DNA from 2 places in the Pseudomonas sp. GW823-FHT06E10 genome. Region 2 is predicted to be linked to the other one. Evidence: riboswitches for the same ligand, from Rfam matches in the RefSeq annotation. Region 2 holds a riboswitch; the other holds the start of a gene.
The links. A riboswitch is a leader RNA that binds a small molecule or an ion and turns the genes downstream of it on or off. The one in region 2 is predicted to bind cobalamin.

Region 1: another riboswitch for cobalamin. It lies ahead of AC1Q6Y_RS23695 (CbtB domain-containing protein); the one in region 2 lies ahead of cobO (cob(I)yrinic acid a,c-diamide adenosyltransferase).

The regions. Positions count from the first base shown of each region.
Region 1 covers NZ_JBXAHJ010000017.1:26,524-34,845, reverse strand. The annotation lists gene cobN (cobaltochelatase subunit CobN) at 1-2,865, opposite strand, end outside; gene cobW (cobalamin biosynthesis protein CobW) at 2,869-3,939, opposite strand; cobalamin riboswitch at 4,043-4,255, opposite strand; cobalamin riboswitch at 4,467-4,692, shown strand; gene AC1Q6Y_RS23695 (CbtB domain-containing protein) at 4,814-5,005, shown strand; gene AC1Q6Y_RS23690 (CbtA family protein) at 5,017-5,724, shown strand; gene AC1Q6Y_RS23685 (cobalamin biosynthesis protein) at 5,721-6,134, shown strand; gene cobM (precorrin-4 C(11)-methyltransferase) at 6,216-6,962, shown strand; gene nfuA (Fe-S biogenesis protein NfuA) at 7,039-7,623, opposite strand; gene AC1Q6Y_RS23670 (fatty acid cis/trans isomerase) at 7,819-8,322, opposite strand, start outside.
Region 2 covers NZ_JBXAHJ010000011.1:184,771-193,092, reverse strand. The annotation lists gene AC1Q6Y_RS19125 (cobyric acid synthase) at 18-1,469, opposite strand; gene cobD (threonine-phosphate decarboxylase CobD) at 1,466-2,458, opposite strand; gene cbiB (adenosylcobinamide-phosphate synthase CbiB) at 2,451-3,359, opposite strand; gene bluB (5,6-dimethylbenzimidazole synthase) at 3,356-4,006, opposite strand; gene AC1Q6Y_RS19105 (cobyrinic acid a,c-diamide synthase CobB) at 4,003-5,340, opposite strand; gene cobO (cob(I)yrinic acid a,c-diamide adenosyltransferase) at 5,337-5,948, opposite strand; cobalamin riboswitch at 6,031-6,264, opposite strand; gene AC1Q6Y_RS19095 (hypothetical protein) at 6,418-7,002, shown strand; gene AC1Q6Y_RS19090 (PQQ-dependent sugar dehydrogenase) at 7,069-8,322, shown strand, end outside.

The DNA.
Region 1 (8,322 bases), on a different contig from region 2:
GGCCCAGACCGGACGCACGCCCATCAACGCCATCGCCTGGGCGATGTCATCGCCACCGGTGCGCATGGTTGCGGTGCCCCACACCGACAAGCCGAGCTGGCGCAAATGATCGCCGTGGTCTTGCAGGTGCCGTTCGAGAATAAGGTTGGCCGACTGGAACCCGATGCGCCACGCCGTGGTGGTCGGCAGGTTGCGTACATCCACCGAATAGAAGTTGCGCCCGGTGGGCAGCACGTCAAGACGACCACGACTGGGCGCGCCGCTGGGACCGGCCGGGACGAAGCGACCGCCAAGCGCGTCGAGCAATCCGCGCATTTCCGCCGGACCGCAGGCGTCCAGACGCGGAGCAATGACGTCACGCAAACCATCGATAATGGCTTGCACCTCTGTCCAGTCCGACTCCTGTAGGAGCGAGCTTGCTCGCGATGGTGTGTCAGCCACATTGGTGTCGACTGACACACCATCGCGAGCAGGCTCGCTCCTACAGTTCAATGTCTGTGAGATCAGTTGTGTAGCGAACAGCTCAAGACGTTCACGGGTATCGCCTGTGGTACGCCAAAGTTCGTCGCCGAGTACTTGCAGTTGTTCAGGTCGTGGTCCAATCCACGGCTCGGCCAAGGCGCAATCAAGCGGATCGAACCCCAGCCCGAAGGCCTTGGCCAGCGCACGCAGCAGACTCGACTGCGCACCCCGGCCATCGCCCCGTGGAATGCGCAACAGCGCCAGCAAGGTATCGATACGCAATCGCCCGGAGGGCGATTCGCCGAACACATGCAGGCCGTCGCGGATCTGCGACTCCTTCAAGTCGCACAGGTAAGTGTCGAGTCGCGGCAACCAGATCGCCGCATCGGCATCGCTGTCGAGTTGTTCGTCCAGTTGCAGTTCACGGTCGATGTGGGTGTCACGCACCAGTTGCAGGATGTCGCGCTGCAACTCTAGGGCGCGGCGCGGATCGAGCAGCTGCGCTTCGTAATATTCGTCGGCCAACAGCTCGAGGTTACGCAGCGGGCCGTAGGTTTCGGCGCGGGTCAGCGGTGGCATCAGGTGATCGATGATCACCGCCTGGGTCCGCCGCTTGGCCTGGGCGCCCTCACCCGGGTCGTTGACGATGAACGGATAGATGTTCGGCAGCGGCCCGAGCAAAGCGTCTGGCCAGCAATGTTCCGACAGCCCCACGCCCTTGCCCGGCAGCCATTCGAGGTTGCCGTGTTTGCCGACGTGGATCACGCCGTGGGCGCCATAGGTGTTGCGCAGCCAGAAGTAGAAAGCCAGGTAGCCGTGGGGCGGCACCAGGTCCGGGTCGTGATACACCGCGCTCGGGTCGACCTGATAACCCCGGGCCGGCTGAATGCCGACGAAGGTCAGGCCAAAACGCAGGCCGGCGATCATCATCCGCCCGCTGCGATACATCGGGTCGTTTTCCGGCGCACCCCAACGTTCGAGCACCGCCGCGCGATTGGCTTCAGGCAAGGCGTTGAACATCACTAGATAATCATCCATGCCCAGGCTTTGCTGGCACGGACGCAGGTCGAGGGTCTCGAGATCGTTGCTGACGCCGCCGAGCAACTGCTGGATCAGCGCGGTGCCACTGTCTGGTAACTCAGCCGGTAATGGATAACCGTCGGCATGCAACGCCCACAGGATATTCAACGCCGCTGCCGGGGTATCGAGGCCGACGCCATTGCCGATGCGACCGTCGCGGGTCGGGTAGTTGGCGAGAATCAAGGCAATGCGTTTTTCAGCATTGGGCACCCGCGCCAGATCGATCCAGCGTCGCGCCAGTTCGGCAACGAAATCCATGCGTTCCGGCTGCGGCCGGTAGCAGACCACATCCGACTGACTACGCTCACTGCGCCACGCCAGGTCCTTGAAGCTGATCGGGCGACTGATGATGCGCCCGTCCAGCTCAGGCAACGCGATATGCATCGCCAGGTCACGGGGGCCAAGCCCCTGTTCGCTGGCGCGCCATCCCGGTTCATTGTCCTGGGCGCAAATCGCCTGGATCACCGGGATATTGCGGCGAAACGGGCGCAGATGAGGTGCTTCCGGACTGGATTGAGCGAAGCCAGTGGTGTTCAGAATCACTGAAGCTTCGACTTCATCCAGCCAGTCCTCGACCACCGAGAGGCAGCCGGGCTCTTTCAAGCTAGCCAGCGCAATCGGCAATGGATTCAACCCCGCTGCCTGCAACCGTTGGCAAAAAACATCAATGAAAGCGGTGTTCGCCGCCTGCAAATGCGAGCGGTAAAACAGCACCGCCGCCACGGGTTGATCGGCGTGCCAGTCGGCCTGCCAGTCGCTCAGTGCGGCAGAATGTTTGTGCGGATGGTAAATCGCCGTGCGTGGCAGGGTTTGCGGTTCGCCCCAGGTGTAATCACGCGCCAGCCAGCGGTTGGCCAGGCAGCGGAAGAAGTCGAGGGCGTTGCCCATGCCGCCCTGGCGCAGAAACTGCCAGAGCCGGTCGCGATCCTCGGCACCGACGGTGCTCAAGTCGCTGAGTTCCGGGTCCGGGCGATCATCACCCGGCACCAGAATCAGCTGCACGCCGCGCTGCGACAGCTCGACCAGACGCTCGATGCCATAACGCCAATAGGCGATGCCGCCGTGCAGCGAAATCAGAATGACCTTGGCGTGGCGCAAGACTTCATCGACGTACAGGTCAACCGAGGCATGGTTCTGCACCTGCATCGGATTGGCCAGGCGCACGCTCGGGTAATCGTCGGGCAACTGCTGCGCCGCTTCGGCGAGCAGCGCCAGGCTGGAATCGCCGCTGCACAGGACCACCAGCTCGGCGGGGGTTTGTCCAAGGTCGGCAATGTTGTCATCCGACACGAAACCGCCGGGCTGGGTCCTGAGCAGGTGCATGGCTTACACGCTGAGCGCGGCGCGCAATTGCGCCTCGAGAACAGTGGCGTCCAGTTTCTGGCCGATCAGCACCAGGCGAGAGACTCGCGCCTCTTCGGCGCCCCACTGGCGGTCGAAATGCTTGTCAAAACGCGTACCCACGCCCTGGATCAGCAGGCGCATCGGCTTGTTCGGAATCGCCGCAAAGCCCTTGACGCGCAGGATGCCGTGCTGGACCACCAACTGGGTCAGCGCGTCCAGCAGCAGGCTTTCGTCGGCTTGCGGCAGTTCGATGGAGATCGAATCGAAGGCGTCGTGATCGTGGTCATCATGATCGTCGTCACCATCGTGATGATGGTCGTGGTGGCTGTGGCGGCTGTCGATGTGTTCTTCGGAGCCGACACCGAGGCCGATCAGCACGTCCAGCGGCAGGCGACCACTGCTGGCTTCGATGATTTTCACCGCTGGCGGCAATTCCTCGGCGACTTCCAGGCGCACACGGGCCAGGTCCGTCGGGTTGATCAGGTCGGTTTTGTTGAGGATCACCAGGTCAGCGCTGGCCAATTGGTCGGCGAACAGTTCGTGCAGCGGCGATTCGTGGTCCAGGTTCGGGTCGAGTTTGCGCTGGGCGTCGACCTGATCCGGGAACGCGGCGAAGGTGCCGGCGGCCACGGCCGGGCTGTCGACCACGGTGATGACCGCATCCACCGTGCAGGCACTGCGGATTTCCGGCCACTGGAAGGCCTGCACCAGCGGCTTGGGCAATGCCAGACCGGACGTTTCGATGAGAATGTGGTCCAGATCGCCGCGACGGGCCACCAGTTCGCGCATCACCGGGAAGAATTCTTCCTGGACGGTGCAGCACAGGCAGCCGTTGGCCAGTTCATAGACACGGCCGTTGGCTTCTTCTTCGGTGCAACCGATGGAGCATTGCTTGAGGATTTCGCCGTCGATGCCCAATTCGCCAAATTCGTTGACGATCACCGCGATGCGGCGACCCTGGGCGTTGTCGAGCATGTGGCGCAGCAGCGTGGTTTTACCCGAGCCGAGAAAGCCTGTAACGATGGTGACGGGGAGTTTGGCCAGTGTTTTCATCGGATGCCCTATGGCTAAGCTGGCGGGCATACGGGACGACGACCGGCAACGCGCACGCGCGTGCCTGAAGAGTTCGCCACCGGATCACCCCGCCCGGTTGAAAGTGAGAATCTGTGACGAGGCAGGTCTCCTGGCTGACGATGTGCCGGGCTTGAGCCTGGCATTCGCTGCGCCTTCCCGCCGGCCTCATGGATTGAGTCAGCAGTGGCGTGGCAACGAACATCACCGTTCACAGTTGCGGGGGCAGCCGCGGCATTGACCGCGTTCCCTTCTTAGCTTCGACAAACGCCGAAGAACCTCGAAAGCGCAAGGCTACGCATGGTCTTGGGGCGGGTCAATGCTTGCGATCCCTGTGGCGAGGGGGCTTGCCCCCGTTCGGCGGCGAAGCCGTCGCAAATCCAGAGTGCACGCTTTGTCTGGATAAAAGTAAGGGGGCCGCTTCGCAGCCCAACGGGGGCAAGCCCCCTCGCCACAGAAACTCAAACGAGAACCCCTGCCAATTGACGCCCAACCCCCGCCCATGCTCTCCTACACACCTTGTTACGGGTGCCCTTCACAGGGTGAAACGGGAAACCGGTGAATCATGTGCTTTACTCTTAAGCCATGTCAGTCCGGTGCTGCCCCCGCAACGGTAAGCGAGCGAAGCGTCAGATCCACTGTGCCACTGCGGCATGGGAAGGTGATGCTTTCAGGTCCAGGCGCAAGCCTTTGCCCCTCGTGAGCCCGGAGACCGGCCCGCAACACAAAGTGACCAGTACGATCACTGAACCAACAAACCCGCGGTGGGCGGGCGCTGTTTGAAACCTTGCGCGCCTGGTCGTGCGGGGTTTTGCATGCGCTCTTATTCCCCGCTGACAGACCAGAGGGAAACGCCATGTCGATCATCAGCAGCGCCGAACACACAGCCGCAAGCACCACCTCAACCCTGACCCAACGTTTGGCCGCCGCCGTCTGCGCGTCGATCCTGGGCGCGTGCCTTGTGTATTTCGCCGGTTTCTCGCACATCGAAGCGGTGCACAACGCCGCCCACGATACCCGCCACAGCTCCGCGTTCCCGTGCCATTGAGAGCTGTCGACATGATCAAGCGTATTGCGCAAACCGCAGGTTTCACCGGGCTGCTGGCCGCCCTGTTGCTGACCCTGCTGCAAAGTTTCTGGGTCGCCCCGCTGATTTTGCAGGCCGAGACCTACGAAAAAGCCGAACCGGCCGCTGTTGAAATGCATGAACACGCCGACGGTGCGGTGGCTGCCCACACTCATGATGCACAAGCCTGGGAGCCGCAAGACGGCTGGCAGCGCGTGCTGTCGACCACCGGTGGCAACCTGGTGGTGGCGGTCGGTTTCGCCCTGATGCTGGCCGGCCTGTACACCTTGCGTGCGCCGACCAAAACCTCTCAAGGCCTGCTCTGGGGCCTGGCTGGTTACGCGACTTTCGTGCTCGCGCCGACCCTAGGCCTGCCACCTGAATTGCCAGGCACTGCCGCCGCCGACCTGGCAGAACGGCAACTGTGGTGGGTCGGTACCGCCGCCTCCACCGCCGTCGGTATTGCGCTGATCGTGTTCAGCCGTCACTGGCTGATGAAAGTCCTCGGCGCGGCGATCCTCGCCGTTCCCCATGTGATTGGCGCGCCGCAACCGGAGGTGCATTCGATGCTTGCTCCAGAGGCGCTGGAAACCCGGTTCAAAATCGCTTCGCAACTGACCAACGTGGCATTCTGGCTGGCCCTGGGCCTGATCAGCGCCTGGTTGTTCCGTCGCAAAAGCGATGGTCAATACAACGCATGACTGACGTCAGCACAGCGCCGACCCTGGTGGTCGGCCTGGGCTGCCAACGGGGCTGCCCCGTCAGCACGTTGCTGGCGCTGCTCGATCAGGCGCTGGAGGCGCACCAGATAGCTCGTCATGAAATCAAGGCGCTGGCCAGCATCGATTCGAAGCGCGACGAACCTGCACTGATCGAACTGGCTCAGCAACTCGGCCTGGAACTGACGTATTTCAGCAGTGAGCAACTGGCCGCTTATGAACCGCAACTCAGCCATCAATCGCAAATAGCGTTTGAGCGCACCGGTTGCTACGGCGTTGCGGAAAGCGCCGCACTGGCCCTGGCCGAACAACTGGCCCAGGCCCCGGCAAAACTGCTGATTCCACGACAAAAATATGCCCAGGCAACCCTGGCATTGGCTGGTGCTGCGTAAAAACCGATAATCCCCGCCTTCGATCATGAACATTCTTCATCTGAAGACCTGTTCAGCCCCTTTTTCCCACAGGAACCGACGATGACCGTCTACTTCATTGGCGCAGGTCCCGGCGACCCCGAACTGATCACCGTCAAGGGCCAGCGGCTGATACGCAGTTGCCCGGTGATCATTTATGCCGGCTCACTGGTGCCGGCCGCCGTACTGGAAGGTCACTGTGCCGAACAGGTGGTCAACAGCGCCGAACTGCACCTGGAACAGATCATCGACCTGATCAAGACCGCCCACGCCAAAGGCCAGGATGTGGCCCGGGTGCACTCTGGCGATCCGAGCCTGTATGGCGCCATTGGCGAGCAGATTCGCTATCTGCGTGAACTGGGCATTGCGTTCGAAATCGTACCCGGCGTGACTGCCACAGCCGCTTGCGCAGCGCTCTTGGGCGCGGAACTGACCCTGCCGGACATTTCGCAGAGCGTGATCCTGACTCGCTACGCCGACAAAACCGCCATGCCACCCGGAGAGGAATTCTCCAGCCTGGCGCAGCACGGCGCGACCATGGCGATTCATTTGGGGGTCAGTCACCTGGCGAAGATCGTCGAGGAACTGCTGCCCCATTACGGCGCCGATTGCCCGATTGCAGTGGTGCATCGCGCGAGCTGGCCGGATCAGGATTGGGTGGTGGGCACGCTGGCAGATATTGCCGGGAAGGTTGAATCGAAGGGATTTCGTCGTACGGCGTTGATTCTGGTGGGTCGGGTGCTGGGCAGTGACCACTTCAGCGAGTCATCGCTGTATCGCGCAGGGCATGCGCATCTTTACAGGCCCTGATTCACCACAGGTTTCCAATCACCCATAAAAAAACGGCGCTCACGGGGCGCCGTTCTTTCAATTCGCAGCGAACACCTTAGTAGTAGGCGTTTTCTTTCTGCGTGTGGTCGGTCACGTCGCGAACACCTTTGAGCTCCGGGATGCGCTCGAGCAAGGTGCGCTCGATGCCTTCCTTCAGCGTCACGTCGGCCTGGCCGCAGCCCTGGCAACCACCACCGAACTGCAGGACGGCGATGCCGTCTTCGACCACGTCGATCAGGCTGACCTGACCGCCGTGGCTGGCCAGCCCCGGGTTGATCTCGGTTTGCAGGTAGTAGTTGATGCGCTCGTTGATCGGGCTGTCGGCGTTGACCATCGGTACCTTGGCGTTTGGCGCCTTGATGGTCAGCTGGCCGCCCATGCGGTCGGTGGCGTAGTCGACAACTGCATCGTCCAGGAAAGCTTCGCTGAAGTGGTCGATGTACGCAGTGAAGCTTTTCAACCCCAGAGCGGTGTCTTCGGGTTTTTCTTCGCCCGGCTTGCAGTAGGCAATGCAGGTTTCGGCGTACTGGGTGCCAGGCTGGGTGATGAAGACGCGGATGCCGATGCCCGGGGTGTTCTGCTTGGAGAGCAGATCAGCCAGATAATCGTGGGCGGCGTCAGTGATGGTAATAGCGGTCATGGAAACTCCTCGCAGGCTTGGGCGCAGTTTACGCCAATCAACGCGCCGGACAAAGTCCTAGTATTTTTGTCGGGAAAGATTGTCCACAAACCCCCTGTAGGAGCGAGCTTGCTCGCGATGGTGTGTCAGTCGACATCAATGCAACTGATCCATCATCGCGAGCAAGCTCGCTCCTACAGGGGGGGCGGTGATTGTTCAGAGGTTCTCGTAGCGATTCATGTCCAGCACGCCCTCTTCCACCGGATCGTTTTCGTGGATGTAGCGGCTCAGGTCATGGAAATAAGCCCAGAATTGCGGATGACTGCGGCGTATTCCCCAGCGTTCGACGATTTTCTCGAAGCTGTCGGTGTCCTTGGCGCTTTCCATCGCATCCACAAACGCCGGAACTTGCCCGGCCGGGATGTTGAACATGTAGTTCGGGTAGCTGCTGAGCACACCCGGGAAAATCGTCAGGGTGTCGAGCCCCGGTTGATAGCGCAATGATTCACCGAGCAAAAACGCCACGTTGCTGTGGGCACGGTTACGCAACAGGCTGTAGACCTCACGCTTGCCGCTGCCGGTTTCAATACGCAGCAGCGTAGCCTCCGGCAACTGATCGATGACCTTCAGCCCGGCGGCCGGACGCGAAGTCAGGCGGCTCAATGCCTGCTCGGCACTTTGCAGGTCCGGGTCGATGTTTGGCCGCGAACAGTAAGCGCC
Region 2 (8,322 bases):
GGGCCGCAACAGCCACCTCAGAACCCACAGAGCTGACGCAGCAGAGAAGTATCCAGATGCTTCTCCACCAGATCCGCCAGCCGCTCGATATCACGCTCGCGCAAGGCGTGGTAATCCACGGCCTGCACATCCTGCAACCCCGCCCAGCGCAGCACTGCACTGCACGCTGCCGGCGATTCGAACAGCCCGTGCAGGTAGGTGCCGAAAATCTGCCCGTCAGCACTTTGCGCACCATCACAGCGGCCGTCATCCAGATGCACGGCGGCATGTTCCAGGGCCGATCCGGTGGTCACGCCGGCATGAATTTCATAGCCCGCCACCGGCGCATCTTCCAGCGCCAGGCGACCACGCACATTGCGCAACTGCTTCTCTTGTTCGAGCTGGGTCTGGAACGCCAGCAGCCCCAAACCGGCACTGGAACCCGGCGCACCTTCGAGGCCCAGCGGGTCATGCACCTGCTCACCGAGCATCTGCAGGCCGCCACAGATCCCCAGCAGTTTCCCGCCGTAACGCAGATGCCGGGCGATGGCGGTGTCCCAGCCGTTGGCCCGCAGGTACGCGAGGTCGCTGCGCACACTTTTCGAGCCGGGAAGGATGATCAGGTCGGCGGGCGGAATCGCCTGGCCGGGGCCGATGAATTGCAGGTCCACTTGCGGATGCAGGCGCAGCGGATCGAAATCGGTGTGATTGCTGATGCGCGGCAGCACCGGCACCACCACCTTGAGCACCTGTTCGGCTTTATCGGTCTGGCGTTGATCGATGCCGTCCTCGGCCTCCAGGTGCAGATCCATCACGTACGGCAGCACGCCGATCACCGGTTTGCCGGTGCGCTCTTCAAGCCAGTCCAGACCGGGTTGCAGCAACGCGATATCGCCACGAAAACGATTGATGATGAAGCCTTTGACCCGCGCCTGCTCACTCGGCGACAACAGTTCGAGAGTGCCTACCAGATGGGCAAAAACTCCGCCGCGATTGATATCGGCGATCAGCAGCACCGGGCAATCCACCGCTTCGGCGAAGCCCATGTTGGCGATGTCCCCGGCCCGCAGATTGATTTCCGCCGGCGAGCCCGCACCCTCGACCATCACCAGCGGATACGCCGCGCTCAAGCGCTCGTGGGAGGCCAGCACCGCTTGCATGGCGATGGTTTTGTAGTCGTGATAGGCGACCGCATTCATGGTCGTGACAGCGCGGCCATGGATGATCACCTGGGCACCGGTGTCACTGTTGGGCTTGAGCAACACCGGGTTCATGTCGGTGTGCGGTTCAAGGTACGCGGCCTGGGCCTGTACCGCCTGGGCGCGGCCGATCTCGCCACCGTCGGCGGTCACCGCGCTGTTGAGGGCCATGTTCTGTGGCTTGAACGGCACCACCCTGACGCCCTGACGCGTGACCCAGCGGCACAACGCGGTTACCAGCGTGCTTTTACCGGCATCCGATGTGGTGCCCTGCACCATCAGCGTGGTCATTGGTTTTCCTTGGCGAAATCGTCGAACGCCAGCGCCAGTCGTACCCAGGCGATTTCGTCACCGGGCAAGCCGAATCGCAGGCTGCTGTTGTGCGTGAACAACCGCAGGAGAATGCCGCGCCGGGCCATGAATTCATGCAGTTCTTCGGCGCGCTCGGTGATCAGCCACTGGAACAGCGCACAACCGCCCTGGGGCTCGAAGCCGTGCTGTTCCAGCAACGACGCAAGGCGCTCGCTGGCCTCTTCGGTGCGCACCCGTTGCCGCGTTTGTCCCTCGGTATCGCGCAGACAGGCCTGACCCACTACCCGGGTTGCCCCGCTCACGGCCCACGGCCCCACTTGTTCTGCCAGCAACTTGAGCAACTTGCGCTCGGCCAGCACAAACCCCAGGCGCACACCGGCCAGGCCGAAAAATTTGCCAAAGGAACGCAAGACGATCAATCCGACTTGATGGGCAAACGGCGCCAGGCTCAGTTGCGGCGTGTTATCCATGAACGCTTCGTCCACCACCAGCCAGCCACCGCGCTGCGCCAGTCGCGTGTGCCAGTCGAGCAGCCGACTGGGAGTGAGGCTCAGACCCGTGGGGTTATTCGGATTGACCACCACCAGCACGTCGAAACTGTCGATAAAGAAGTCGACTTCCTGCTCCAGCACTTCACGCACGATGTAGCCGTTGCGACGCCACGCTTCGGCGTGCTCGGCATAACACGGCGACAGTACGCCGACCTTGCCCGCCCGACGCAATCGCGGCAGCAGTTGAATCGCCATTTGCGAGCCGGCCACCGGCAATGCCTGCAAGGTGCCGTAGTAATCACAGGCGGCCTGCTCCAGACCGTCGTCCGCCTCCGGCAAACGGGCCCAGGCCCGCAGCGGAATATCCGGCACCGGAAACGGCCAGGGCGCAAGGCCGGTGGACAGGTCCAGCCAGTCGGCTTCATCTATGCCGTATTCGAGCGCCGCCTTGCGCAGTCGCCCACCGTGCTCAAGCATAAAATTCGGCCCCCAGGCAGAGAATCAGCAGCCATAACCATACCCCGCGCTGGACCAATTGCCAGCCCCGGTCAATCGAGTCGGCATCCGCCGGCACACCTTCGCCCAACTGCGGACGCTGATGCAGTTCGCCGTGATAAATCGCCGCCCCACCCAATTCGACACCAAGGGCACCCGCCCCTGCCGCCATCACCGGGCCGGCGTTCGGGCTATCCCAGGTCGGGGCCTGGGTGCGCCAGCATTTCAATGCCAGCCGGGTTTTGCCCAGCAGCGCGTATGTCAGTGCCACCAGGCGCGCAGGAATGTAATTGAGCACATCATCGACCTTCGCCGCCGCCCAGCCGAACCGTTCGAAGCGCTCATTGCGATAACCCCACATCGCATCCAGCGTATTGCTCAGGCGGTAGAGCACCACGCCCGGCGCGCCCGCCACGGCAAACCAGAACAACGCTGCGAACACCGCATCGCTTCCGTTTTCCAGCACCGACTCGGTAGCGGCACGGGCGACTTCGGTTTCATCCAGTTCGCTGGTCTGGCGGCTGACCAGATAGCTCACCCGAGTGCGCGCCGCTTCCAGGTCATTACTGCGCAGGGCCTTGGCCACAGGCGTGACGTGCTCACCGAGGCTGCGCATGCCGAGGGCGCAATAGAGCGCGAGAATCTCGACGATCCAGCCGACATAAGGCGCCCAGGAGAATGCCGTGGCCAGTAGCGTCAGTGGCAACACGGCAATCACCCACGCGGTGACGCCATGGCTGCGCCAGCCGCGACCGCCGCCGTTGAAACGTTGCTCGATGCGCTCGGCAAAACGGCCGAACGCCACCAGCGGATGCCAGCGTTTGGGTTCACCCAGCAGCGCATCCAGCGCAACCGCGGCGACACTCAACAACGCCACACTCATTGACTCACTCCCCAATAATTTTCATACAGCAATTCATGTAGCGGACGCGCCTGCGCCCAGCCTTCGAGCACCAGCATCGGCGCCGGATAGAACTCTTTGACCGGCCCCAGGCACAGCACGGCCAACGGCTTGGCACCCGGCGGCAATCTCAACAGGTCCGCCAGTGCCTGTGGTTCGAACAGCGACACCCACCCCATGCCCAGCCCTTCGGCACGGGACGCCAGCCACAGGTTCTGGATCGCGCAGGACAACGAAGCCATGTCCATTTCCGGCAAGGTGCGGCGGCCGAAGATATGCTGCTCGCGGTCGTCCATCAGTGCGGCGACCAGCACCTCGGCACAATCGTTGATGCCTTCCACCTTGAGCTTCATGAACTCATCGCTGCGCTCGCCAAGGGCTTCGGCGGTGCGGATGCGTTCTTCTTCTACCAGGGCCTGGATTTGCCCGCGCAAGGCGCGATCGCTGATGCGGATGAAGCGCCAGGGCTGCATCAGGCCGACACTGGGGGCCTGATGCGCGGCTTCGAGCAGGCGACGGAGCAATTCGGGCTCGACGGTGCCGCCGCTGAAGTGGCGCATGTCGCGGCGCTCGGCGATGGCGCGGTACACCGCCGCGCGCTCGGTTTCGGAGAATGCGTTGTCGCTCATGGCCTCTTCGCGAGCAGGCTCGCTCCCACAGGGTTTTGGTCAGGCGCAAACAGCGCGGCAATCGCCGAGGGGTTCGACGGAAAATAAAAGTGTACGTAAGAGGCAGTCATCCGCCCCTCACGGTAGACCGCCTCCGCTCCGCGCCCGCCGTTAGGGCTCAAGCCACGGGCAATCGGCGCCAGTTCAGTGGTGGTCAGCGAATGATGATAGGTGTGCCCGCGCAGCGAGCCTTCCGGCAGTTCCACCGCTTGCAAAGCCAGCGCTGCCAGGCGCTTTTGCATGACTGCATCACCGGCCAGCAAGCCAACCAGTTCGGCGCGAGTGCCCTCGACATCGGTCAGGGAATCGAGCAAATAAAGCATGCCGCCACACTCGGCGAGCAACGGTTTGCCTGCCCGGTGGTGGGCGCGGATCGCATCGAGCATCGCGGTGTTTTGCGCCAGTGCAACGTGGTGCAGCTCCGGGTAGCCGCCCGGCAGATACAGGCTGTCCGCCTGCGGCAACGCACGGTCGCGGATCGGCGAGAAGAATGACAACTCGGCGCCCATCGCCCGCAGCAGATCCAGGCTCGCGCCGTAGGTGAACGCAAAGGCTTCATCGCGGGCGACGGCAATGCGTACACCGGCCAGCAGTGGTTCGGCCACGATGACATCAGGGGCGGCGAATTCGACTGCCGGTGGCAGCGCGACCTCGCAACTGCTGGCCAGGGCATCGGCTGCCGCGTCGAGGCGCAGGTCGAGATCGTTCAACTCACTGGCCTGCACCAGCCCCAGGTGCCGACTCGGCAGTTCGATCCCGGTTTCCCGGGACAGCGCGCCATACCAGCGCAAACCCTCAGTCAGGCTACCTTCGAGCAGTTGCGCATGGCGCAGCGTGCCGACACGATTGGCCAGCACGCCGGCAAACGGCAAGTCCGGCTGATAACGCGCCAGCCCCAGGGCCAATGCGCCAAAGGTCTGGGCCATGGCGGTGCCATCGATCACCCCCAGCACCGGCACACCGAAATGCCGCGCCAGATCGGCGCTCGACGGCGTACCGTCGAACAACCCCATGACGCCTTCGATCAGGATCAGGTCGGCTTCAGCGGCGGCTTCCCACAGCAACCGGCGACTCTCCTGCTCGCCGACCATCCACATGTCCAGCTGATACACCGGCGCACCGCTGGCGCGCTCGAGGATCATCGGATCGAGAAAGTCGGGCCCGCACTTGAACACTCGGACCTTGCGCCCCTGATTGCGATGCAATCGGGCCAGTGCCGCGGTGACGGTAGTCTTGCCCTGGCCAGAGGCCGGCGCGGCAATCAGTACCGCCGGACAGTGCCGAGGCTGACTCACAATTCGACGCCTTTCTGCGCTTTGATCCCGGCTTGAAAGGCGTGCTTGATCACGCCCATTTCGGTGACGGTGTCAGCCATCTCGATCATCTCCGGCTTGGCGGCACGACCGGTGACCACCACGTGTTGCATCGGCGGTCGGGCCTGCAAGTCGCTGAGCACCTGATCGAGATCGAGGTAGCCGTGCTTGAGGGCGATGTTCAGCTCATCGAGCACCACCAGACCGATGGACGGATCGCGCAGCAGTTGCTGTGACACCGCCCAGGCCGCTTCGGCGGCGGCGATGTCGCGCTGGCGGTCCTGGGTTTCCCAGGTAAAGCCTTCGCCCATCACATGAAAACGCACCTGCTCGGGAAAGCGTCGGAAGAACAACTCCTCCCCCGTACTGTTGCGGCCCTTGATGAACTGCACCACGCCGCATTGCATGCCGTGCCCCATGGCGCGGGCAAGCATGCCGAAGGCCGAACTGCTCTTGCCCTTGCCGTTGCCGGTCAGCACCAGTAGCAGGCCACACTCGTTCGGGGAATTGGCGATGCGCTCGTCGATCACGGCTTTTTTGCGCTGCATGCGCGCCAGGTGGCGTTCGTCACGATCGGGGGTATCAGTCATGGGGGAGCTCTCCGTTTAGGCAGGAATAACGGCGGGCAGGCACAAGAATAGAAGGCAACAAGCCTGGCATCGCCCACCGTGATGCCGCTGGATGAATCAGGCCGGTCTCCGGGCTCATGAGTGGCCGCGGGGCCAGACCGTGCGCCTTCCCGCATCAAATCGACACAGTGGCATCACACACAGTTTTCACTCATTTACCGTTGCGGGGGCAGCGCCGGAATTGCGGGCCTTCGACCAACAGAAGGACTCACTCACCGGCTTCCCTGTTTCACTCTGTCGACCCAAGCCACAGAGCACCTGAAACAAGCCGCGAAGGTTAGAGGGTTGGGGGTGGAGCGTCAATTAAAGCCGGGAGGCCATCGACCGAATAACTGCCGTCAATCAATAAACTGACGTCAATCTTGTGCCACGCTCTCAGCGGTGATATCAAAGAGCCACAACCTCACAACACAACAACAAGGGTGAGCCCATGCAAGGCATGATCATCAGCAATCCAAAGCTGGAATTCCTGCGCCCGGTGCTCGAACGCTGGTTCGAATGCATCGACCGTTATAACGCCGTCCGCGGTGATGGCGACACACCGTACTGGCACGACGAAAAGGCCAATCTCGGACTACTGTCTGCCGCCGCCTGGATGGCCGAGATGGTCACGCTGCAACAGACGCCCACCCGCAAGCAGACCGAAGAAGGCGAACGCAACAGCCGCGCCGACCTGCTCCTGGCGTCATCCGAAACCCGCGCCTACATCCAGACCAGCCAGCGCTGGCCACGGGTCAACAGCCTCAATCTGACCCAGGCCCTGATCGACATCGCCAGCGATGCCAAGCGCCTGAGCCACGCCAGCGACCTGAAACTCGGCTGCCTGTTCGTCGCCCCGCAAAAAGCCCAGCAGGGCGCCACACCGGAAGAGCTCCAGGACATGGTCGATGACCTGCAAAAAGAACACAGCTGCGCTGTCGCCTGGTATTTCCCTTATGCCTACCGCAAGTTGCGCAACGAAGCCGGCAACTATCACCCCGGCATAGCAGTGCTGTTCAAGGAGGCACGTGGCTAAGGGTTGAACCATCGGACGACAACGCGCCTCTATGATTAGAACAAGGCACTCATAGGGAAGACCCGCATGCGCTCGCCCCCGCTCGTTCTCGTTATCGCGTTCTGCGGAGGGCTCGCTGCTTGTGGCGGGACCGCCCGCCTGCAAGTCTCCGACGGCACCGGTCCTTCGCCTCAACTGCCAGAACCCGACAAAACCCTGATCCCGACCGTGAACATCGCCCCGGCCATCGGCTGGCCGCAGGGTGCGAAGCCCATCGCCGCCAATGGCACCCAAGTGGCCGCTTTTGCCGAAGACCTGGATCACCCACGCTGGCTTTATGTACTGCCCAATGGCGATGTGCTGGTCGCGGAAACCAATGCACCCCCCAAACCCGAAGACGGCAAAGGCATTCGCGGCTGGATCATGAAGAAATTCATGGGGCGTGCCGGAGCCAGGGTGCCCAGCGCCAACCGCATCACCTTGCTGCGCGACAAGGACCACGATGGGGTCGCGGAAACCCGCACGGTGTTTCTGCAAAACCTCAACTCGCCCTTCGGCATGACCCTGGTCGGCAATGACCTGTATGTGGCCGACACTGATCGCCTGCTGCGCTTTCACTATGAAAGTGGCGATACGCAGATCAAGTCACCGCCGGCAAAAGTGGTCGACCTGCCGGGCGGCCTGCTGAATCACCACTGGACCAAAAACGTCATCGCCAGCAAGGACGGCAGCAAGCTGTACGTCACCGTGGGTTCCAACAGCAACGTTGCGGAACACGGCATGGACAAGGAAGAAGGTCGCGCGGCGATCTGGGAAGTGGATCGCGCCACCGGCCAGCAGCGGATCTTCGCGTCCGGCCTGCGCAACCCCAACGGTATGGCCTGGGAACCGCACAGTGGCGCGCTGTGGACCGCGGTCAACGAACGGGATGAAATCGGCAGCGACCTGGTACCCGACTACATCACCTCGGTGAAAGACGGCGCATTCTATGGCTGGCCGTACAGTTACTTCGGCCAGCATGTCGATATTCGCGTCGAGCCGCAAAACCCGGACCTGGTGGCCAAGGCTATCGCCCCGGACTACGCCGTCGGCCCGCACACGGCATCACTGGGCCTGACCTTCGCTGAAAACAGCAAACTGCCGCCGCCCTTCACCCAAGGGGCATTCATCGGGCAGCACGGCTCCTGGAACCGCAAGCCGCACAGCGGCTACAAAGTGATTTTCGTGCCCTTCCGCGCCGGCAAGCCGGTCGGGAATCCGGTTGATGTGCTCAGCGGGTTTCTCAATGGCAAGGAAGAAGCCATGGGCCGCCCGGTGGGCGTGGTGATCGACCGACAGGGT